2 regions of the Limnobacter sp. UBA7229 genome follow, and region 2 is predicted to be linked to the other one. Evidence: predicted binding sites of a transcription regulator. Region 2 holds the regulator's gene; the other holds the start of a gene.
What was found. The regulator HrcA, encoded in region 2, represses chaperone genes, less so after heat shock. The targets are predictions, from matches to a motif close to TTAGCACTCNNNNNNNNNGAGTGCTAA.

Region 1: B4C79_RS11250 (co-chaperone GroES) is a predicted target of HrcA. The motif match lies at 2,388-2,414, and genes of this name have one in related genera.

What each region holds. Positions count from the first base shown of each region.
Region 1 is NZ_DKTN01000020.1:91,624-95,897, forward strand. It holds gene B4C79_RS11235 (two-component system sensor histidine kinase NtrB) at 1-286, opposite strand, end outside; gene B4C79_RS11240 (TRAP transporter substrate-binding protein) at 400-1,413, shown strand; gene B4C79_RS11245 (peroxiredoxin family protein) at 1,414-2,271, opposite strand; gene B4C79_RS11250 (co-chaperone GroES) at 2,477-2,767, shown strand; gene groL (chaperonin GroEL) at 2,823-4,274, shown strand, end outside.
Region 2 is NZ_DKTN01000003.1:163,228-167,501, forward strand. It holds gene grpE (nucleotide exchange factor GrpE) at 1-428, opposite strand, end outside; gene hemH (ferrochelatase) at 572-1,678, opposite strand; gene hrcA (heat-inducible transcriptional repressor HrcA) at 1,744-2,760, opposite strand; gene B4C79_RS01315 (NAD(+)/NADH kinase) at 2,852-3,805, shown strand; gene recN (DNA repair protein RecN) at 3,795-4,274, shown strand, end outside.

The sequences.
Region 1 (4,274 bases), on a different contig from region 2:
GGCTTGCAGCCAACCGTGCCGACGGATAGATGAGCGAATCGTTCGTCAGCGCTTGCAAGGAATTGATCAAGCCACCCACTTGAAACTGAATGTTCTGGCGAGCCCACAGCGCATCAGCAATCAGTTTTGCCTGGTTTTGATCCCGTTCATCTTGCTGGGCGTAGTAAACTGCGGCCACCAGCAAAGCCATCAAAAGTGAAAATACAAGCACAGGCATGCCAAACCTCATGGCTTGGCGGCGCTTGATCTTCTTTAAATTGGGCTCATAAGGGGCGAACACTTGCATGGCTGGATAGTGCCACGAAATGACGAAAAGATTTCAGAGCATGTGGAAACCCACAATGGTGAGGACGGTCCTACTCTGGAATTTTCAATGAATACTTACAAACTAGCCGCAATATGAAATATCTGTCAGCACTTGGAATTTTGCTTGGGCTTCACGGCGTTGCATTGGCACCCGCCAGTGCAGCACCGCCCATCCTGATCAAGTTCAGCCATGTTGTCGATGAAAACACCCCAAAGGGGATCGCTGCGCTGGAATTCAAAAAGCTGGTGGAAGAACGCACCCGTGGGCGGGTGAAAGTGGAGGTTTATCCGAACTCTTCGCTGTACAAAGACAGGGAAGAACTTGAAGCGCTTCAATTGGGAGCCGTTCAAATGCTTGCACCCTCGCTGGCCAAGTTCGGCCAACTGGGCATGCGCGATTTCGAGGTGTTCGACCTTCCCTACATTTTCCCGAATCGTCAGGTTCTAAAAACTGTCACTCAAGGTGAAATTGGCAAGCAGCTGCTGGCGCAACTTGAAGATCGCGGAATATTGGGACTGGCCTACTGGGACAATGGTTTCAAGGTGATGAGCGCCAACACACCGCTTCGACTACCCGAAGACCTGAAAGGCAAACGCATGCGAATACAGCCTTCACGGGTGCTCGAAGCCCAAATGGAGGCGCTGGGAGCCACGCCAATTCCACTGGCGTTCTCGGATGTACACACTGCACTGGAGACCGGTTTGGTCGATGGCACTGAAAATCCGCCCTCCAACCTGTACTCCAAAAAAATGCACGAAGTTCAGAAATACGTGGCGGTAACCAATCACGGTTATCTGGGCTATGCGGTAATCGTTAACCGCAAGTTCTGGAACAGCTTGCCCGCAGACATTCGCGTCACGCTTGAAAAAAGCATTGTCGACGCAACCCGCAAAAACGACGACGAAGCGGAGAAACTGAATGCGCAAGCCTTGGCCAAGGTGAAAGAATCCAAAAACACCAAAGTGGCGATATTGAACAATGCTGAAATCGAACTGTGGCGCAAGGCGCTTGAGCCAGTGCACCGTCGCATGGAAAGCCGTATTAGCAAAGAATTGATCAGCAGCATACGCAAAGCCGCTGCTGATCAGGCTACAGTAAGCAGGTAATCAGGCCTCTACGCCGCCCAGCTTTTGGCGTGCAACTTCCAGAAACTGCTCGGGTTCGGGTCGAACACGGTAATTTGACGTTTGGTCTGAGTACACAATTCGCCCATGTTTGTTGATGATCAACACTGTGGGTAACACAGTGTCTTCCCCATGCCCCATCCACTTCAGGCCAAATGGCACGCCGTTTTCATGCACCAGCTTTAACTTCTTGCTGGCCTTGAAATCAGTGTCTACAAAAAACCTCATCGGCACCTTGAATCGCTCGGCGAGTTCTTTGGTTTTGGTCTCCGGCTGCGGGCTGATGAGCGCCACTTTCACACCCAGGCGGTCAAGGTCAATGTAACGTGCCGCCACTTCGCCAATTTGTGTCATGCACAACGGGCACCAATTGCCCCTGTAAAACATCAGCAACCATGCTGATCCTTTGAATTGCTCGCTGGAAAAAGACTCACCATCCAGGGTATTCAGTTCGAATACCGGAAGTTTCTCACCCTCATTCAACAGGGCATTGTTGCGTTCACCCAGATTGGAATACCAAAAGATGTAGGCGATACTGCCAAAAAAGATCAAATTGCCGAGGATCAAGGGCAAGGGGTCCGCCTCCATGCCCGGATCGGTCAACACCAAGGCAATGCCGGTAAGGTTGGCCGCCATCAGCAAGTGGAGATTGCGTGATGTTCGGGCGCGCCTGCGCATGAACATCCACACAAACAGGTAAAAATTGGGCAAAGCCAACACAAACACCCCTATCCAGCCAGGGCCAAGCGGGCTGTGCCAACTCAGGGTAGCCACGTGCAACAGACTCAGGTTGATCAAGACTAAAAACAGGACAATGAAAACCGACTTTGCTTTGTTCATTCTGTGGGGCGTTGTATTAAATCGACCCCTAGTGTAAACAAAAGTGACTGACACCCTGCTTGCAGGCAACTTTTTTTCATCCCGCCCCTTGAAATACCTCCCCCCCACCCCTATCATTAGCACTCGATGACGGCGAGTGCTAACAAGGCATCCGTCAGTTTCTCTAAGCAATTCTTTTTAAAAGACAAATTTAGGAGTGGTATCCATGAACATTCGTCCGTTGCATGATCGCGTGATCGTGAAGCGTCTCGACAGCGAGCGCACAACAGCCTCTGGCATCGTGATCCCAGAAGCCGCCGCCGAGAAGCCCGATCAAGGTGAAGTGATTGCAGTTGGCCCAGGCAAGCGCGATGACAGCGGCAAGCTGATCGCCATGGATGTGAAGGTTGGCCAGCGCGTGTTGTTCGGCAAATATGCCGGCCAAGCCATCAAAGTGGATGGCAAGGAAGTGCTGGTGATGCGTGAAGAGGACATCATGGGCGTTATTGAAGCTTAAGTACAAAGCTTGATGACTAAGCCTAATTACACAGAATTCAAGAGGAAGATTAATCATGGCAGCTAAAGAAGTATTTTTCGGCGACGACGCACGCAGCCGCATGGTGCGTGGCGTAAACATTCTGGCCAACGCAGTGAAAGTTACCTTGGGCCCACGTGGCCGCAATGTGGTGCTCGAGCGTTCATTCGGCTCCCCCACCATCACCAAGGACGGCGTTTCCGTGGCCAAAGAAATCGAACTGAAAGACAAGTTCGAAAACATGGGCGCACAAATGGTCAAAGAAGTTGCTTCTCGCACTTCTGACAACGCAGGCGATGGCACAACAACCGCCACGGTTCTGGCCCAAGCCATTGTGAAAGAAGGCATGAAGTTTGTGACCGCGGGCATGAACCCAATGGACTTGAAGCGTGGCATTGACAAGGCCGTAAGCGCCGCAATCGTTGAACTGCGTGCATTGAGCAAGCCCTGCGCAACCACCAAGGCGATTGCACAAGTGGGCTCCATTTCCGCCAACAGCGACGAATCCATCGGCAACATCATTGCTGAAGCCATGGAAAAAGTAGGCAAGGAAGGCGTAATTACCGTTGAAGACGGCAAGAGCCTGGACAACGAACTGGATGTTGTTGAAGGCATGCAGTTTGACCGCGGTTACCTGAGCCCCTACTTCATCAACAACCAGGAAAAGCAGGTTGTTGCTCTAGACAACCCCTTCGTGCTGTTGCACGACAAGAAAATCAGCAACATCCGTGACCTGCTGCCCACACTGGAACAAGTGGCCAAGGCGGGCCGCCCATTGTTGATTATTGCTGAAGACATCGAAGGCGAAGCCCTGGCGACTTTGGTTGTAAACAACATTCGCGGCATTTTGAAAACTTGCGCAGTGAAGGCCCCTGGCTTCGGCGACCGCCGCAAAGCCATGCTGGAAGACATCGCCATTTTGACCGGCGGCGTTGTAATCGCTGAAGAAACCGGCATGAGCCTGGAAACTGTAACCCTGGAACACCTGGGTCAGGCCAAGCGCATTGAAGTGGGCAAAGAGAACACCACCATCATCGACGGTGCTGGCGACGGTGCAAACATCGAAGCCCGTGTAAAGCAGATTCGCGGCCAGATCGAAGAGTCATCTTCCGACTACGACCGTGAAAAGCTGCAAGAACGCGTGGCCAAGTTGGCTGGCGGCGTTGCAGTAATCAAGGTTGGTGCTGCAACCGAAGTTGAAATGAAGGAAAAGAAAGCCCGCGTAGAAGACGCCCTGCACGCAACACGCGCTGCTGTGGAAGAAGGCATTGTGCCTGGCGGCGGCGTAGCCCTGCTGCGTGCACGCGCCAAGATTGAAGGCTTGAAGGGCTTGAACCCCGACCAGGACGCAGGTATCAAGATTGTACTGCGCGCCATGGAAGAGCCACTGCGCATGATCGTGACCAACGCGGGTGAGGAATCATCTGTTGTGGCCAACAACGTGATGGGCGGCGAAGGCAACTACGGCTACAACGCGGCCACAGGCGAG
Region 2 (4,274 bases):
AGCACCATCACCCTGCCACGCTCAAATGCAGCTTCCAGTTGACGAAGGGTTGCAGCAACGCCGTCTTTCAATGCTTCCGGGGTCTGGTTTTCTACAGCCAGTGCCATTTCAAGACTGTCGCGAACGGGTACCAAGGATTCAGCAAACGATTCAATCGCGTACTTGTGTGCCTTGGCCACGTCTTCTTGAGTGCGGCGGCGCAGGTTTTCCATGTCGGCAGCCAGGCGCAAATACACCTCTCGGGATTTCTCCACCTCGTGGTGTGCATTTTCCAATGCTGCCTTCAGCACAGAGATTTCGTCTTGGGGCGCTTCTTGCTGAACAGCCTGTTCAGTCTCATTTTGGGTCTGCGCGCCTTGCTGCTGACCTTCTGGTGCCTGGGCAGACGTTTGTTCGTCCGTGGCCGGCTTTCCAGTGGGTTCTGACATGTCTTTTCCTCCATTAAAATTCAAAAGAGGCGACAGGCCTTTACCGGTCGCCCCTACTCTTGGCGGTAAATGAGGGCTTGAACGCGAAATTCAAGCCCAAAAAGTAGAAATACGCAGAATTACGCTGAATTGTTGGCAGAAACTTATTGCGCGCCCATTTCAAGCGCCAATTTTCGACTCTCGGCAAGTTCCTGTGCCATGGATTCTTCGTAACCCATGTCGACTGGCCAGCCCTGCATGTGCTGCGCGGTTATTTCGGACAGCATTGCCGCGGCCAGCTCGCTGTCATTCAGGCAGGCAATGTAATGAAACTCGCCTCCCCCCGCATGCTGAAAGTCTTCCCGGCCTTCCTGATTAATTTCCTCCAGCGTTTCAAGGCAATCGGCCATAAAACCTGGGCACATCACATCAATACGCTTGGTACCAGCCTGCCCCAAGGCTTCCAGGGTTTTATCGGTGTATGGCTCCAGCCATTTGGCTTTGCCAAATCGGCTTTGGAACGTAACCCTGTAATTGCCCTTTTGAAGCCCCAGTTCCTCGCCCAGTAAGCGCGCAGTTTTGTAACACTCGCAATGGTAAGGGTCGCCCTTGAGCAAGGTCATTTCAGGCACACCGTGAAAACTGAACAACAGCACATCACCCTGATCAAAATTCGGGCGCCCATTGACTTGCCAGTGCTTACGCACGCTCTCAGCCAGGGCATGGATATAAGCCGGGTGATCGTGATAGTGCTTCACCAAACGTAATTCGGGAATGTTGCGCACCGGCTTGGCCCAGTCAAACACCGCATCAAACACCGACGCAGTAGTAGCCGCCGCATATTGAGGATACAGAGGAAACACCAGCACACGGTCATAACCATCTTTGCGAAGCTGATCCATTCGACTGGCCACTGAGGGGTTGCCATAACGCATCGCCAAATCAACACGAACATCCCAGCGCCGGGCCTTGAAAGCCTCGCTAAGCACCTTGACCTGCCTTTTGCCAATCGCCAACAACGGAGAACCCTCATCGGTCCACACGGTGGCGTACTTGGCTGCGGATTTTTTGGGGCGGATCTGCAGAATGATGCCGTTCAAGATGATCCACCAGATCAATTTTGGAATTTCGACCACACGCGGATCTGACAAAAACTCTTTCAGATAACGCCGAAGCGATGGTGTGTCTGCATTGTCTGGAGTGCCAAGGTTAACAAGCAAAACAGCTGTTTTCTGGGGCGTGCCGTGACGAAAAGGGGCTTCGGTGCGCATGGATACTACCTAATGAACAACAAGCCTGAAAGTATACCCAAAGCTGACTGCCGGGGTGGCTCACCCTACTCCGGATCCGACAAAGCCGAAGAAACCAGCTTCGATGTGATATCCACAATCGGAATCAACCGCTCGTAGGCCATGCGTGTAGGGCCAATCACGCCCAGAGTGCCAACCACCTCACCGTTCACATGGTAAGGCGCCGAGATCACGCTCATCTCCTCCATGGGCACCAGGCTAGAATCACCACCGATGAAAATTTGCACACCTTCGGCCCTGTTGGAGCTTTCAAGCAGGCGCAACAACGCAGTGCGTTGTTCAAACACACCGAACATTTTTTTCAGTCGCTCCATGTCCGTCGACAAATCCGACACATCCAGCAGTTTTCGTTCTCCCGACAACAGCACCCCATCGGCCTGACTTTCCTCCGCCTCTGTACCCGCATTCACGGCAGCTTGCATCAATTTGCTAATATCCTGGCTAATTTGGTGGAGCTCTTCCGACAACCTCTGTTTGGCCTGCTGAAAACTCAAACCTGCAAAATGCTGGTTGAAGAAATTCGCCGCCATGGTCAATTCGCTTTGTGTGTAAGGCTTCTCGACAATCAATATTCTGTTTTGAACATCCCCGTCGGGTGTCACGATAATCAGCAACACCTTTCTATCCGACAAACTTAAAAATTCCACGTGTCGAAACAAAGCCGCCTTTTTCGGCGCTGTAATCACCCCGGCAAAAGAGGACAAACTGGAAAGCAAGTTCACTGCCTTGTTTAAAACACGGTTAGGGTCCTCACGTAGAATTCCTCCGCTTAGGGCGGATTGCACATCGATTGCCAAAGGTTTTACGGTAAGCAGAGAGTCAACAAACATGCGATACCCCTGAGGCGTGGGCACTCGACCCGCCGAAGTGTGGGGCGATACCACCAGGCGCAGTTCTTCAAGGTCCGCCATCACGTTTCGAATAGTGGCCGGACTCAAATCCAGCGTCGAATACTTGGACAAAGCCCTCGAACCCACCGGGTTGCCCTCTGTGATGTACCTTTCAACCAATGTTTTCAATATGGAACGGGCGCGTTCGTCTATCATCAATGTCACTTCAAATGCGTGTTGCGATACGATTGGGCTTAGGATTAACACCAAGGCTTCACTTTACGACAAAAACAGGGAATCAAGAATGCCGAAACAGAAAGGGATGTGCATTGCTGTGTTTGCCAAACATGGCGCCTCCCCAAAACAGGCCATTTGGCGAAGTGTGGTTGACCTACTGGCCGCCAACGCCTTCCATGTGCTGGTGTGCGATTCCATGTTGAGCAGCGGTTCTTCGAGAAAATCAAAACCTGAATGTGATGAAGCCAACTTTGAATTTGCCAATTTGGCCCTGATCAAAAAAAAGGCGAAAATTGCGGTCATCATTGGTGGCGACGGCACTTTTCTGGGCACAGCCCGAGAATTAGCCGACTGCAACATTCCCTTGATCGGCATTAATCAGGGCCGTCTGGGATTTCTCACCGACATTCGCCTCGACGACATCAACCCCACCCTGATCGACACCATCAACGGTCAATCGGTCTCGGAAAACCGGGCTTACCTTGAGGGTCAAATTTTGCGACAAGGCAAAGTGGTGGAAAATCACATTGCCTTAAATGACATCGTGATCAGCCGCGGTATCGTGGGCGGCATGGTTGAACTGCGTGTAGAAGTTGATGGTACATTTATGTACGACCTGCGTGCGGACGGCCTGATTGTGTCAACCCCCACGGGATCAACAGCCTACGCGCTTTCTGCCGATGGGCCAATTCTGCACCCAAGCCTTGCAGGCCTTTTGATTGTGCCTGTTGCGCCCCATGCGTTGACCAACCGGCCAATCGCCCTGCCCCAACACAGCACAATTGATATTTTTGTAACTGGCGGCAAGCAGACCGGCGTGCACTTTGACATGCAGTTCAATGGCCGCGCCAAAGTGGGTGATCAAATACGGATCAAGGTGTCACCACACCCTATCCAGCTTTTGCACCCGGCACGATATGATTACTTCGCCATGTTAAGGCAAAAATTGCACTGGAGTGCAAGCCCCACGGAAGCCCCCCACAAAACTCGAGGACTCAGAGACAGCGGCCATGCTAAGTAGTTTGACCATTCAAGATTTCGTTATTGTCGATAAACTCGATTTGCATTTCGCCCCAGGCATGTCGGTGTTGTCCGGAGAAACTGGCGCGGGCAAGTCCATTTTGATTGATGCGCTGTCGCTGTGCTTGGGCGCGCGAGCCGATGCATCGCAAGTTCGGGAAGGTTGCGAACGCGCCAATATCACAGCGGTATTCGAGTTGAACCCTGCGGCCAAAGCCATTCTCGATGAACAATCTATTGACTGCAGCGAGGGCGAAATGCACCTTCGCCGGGCCATTGAATCGAATGGCAGGTCAAAAGCCTACATCAACGGGACGCCGGTGCCTGCCAGCACGCTAAAAGAATTGTCTGAAACATTGATCGACATTCACGGGCAACACGCGTTTCAAACGCTTGCAAAGCCTGGGGAGCAACTGCGCTTGCTGGACGACTTCGGCCAACACGGCGACCTTGTCCAGGCCACTACCCAA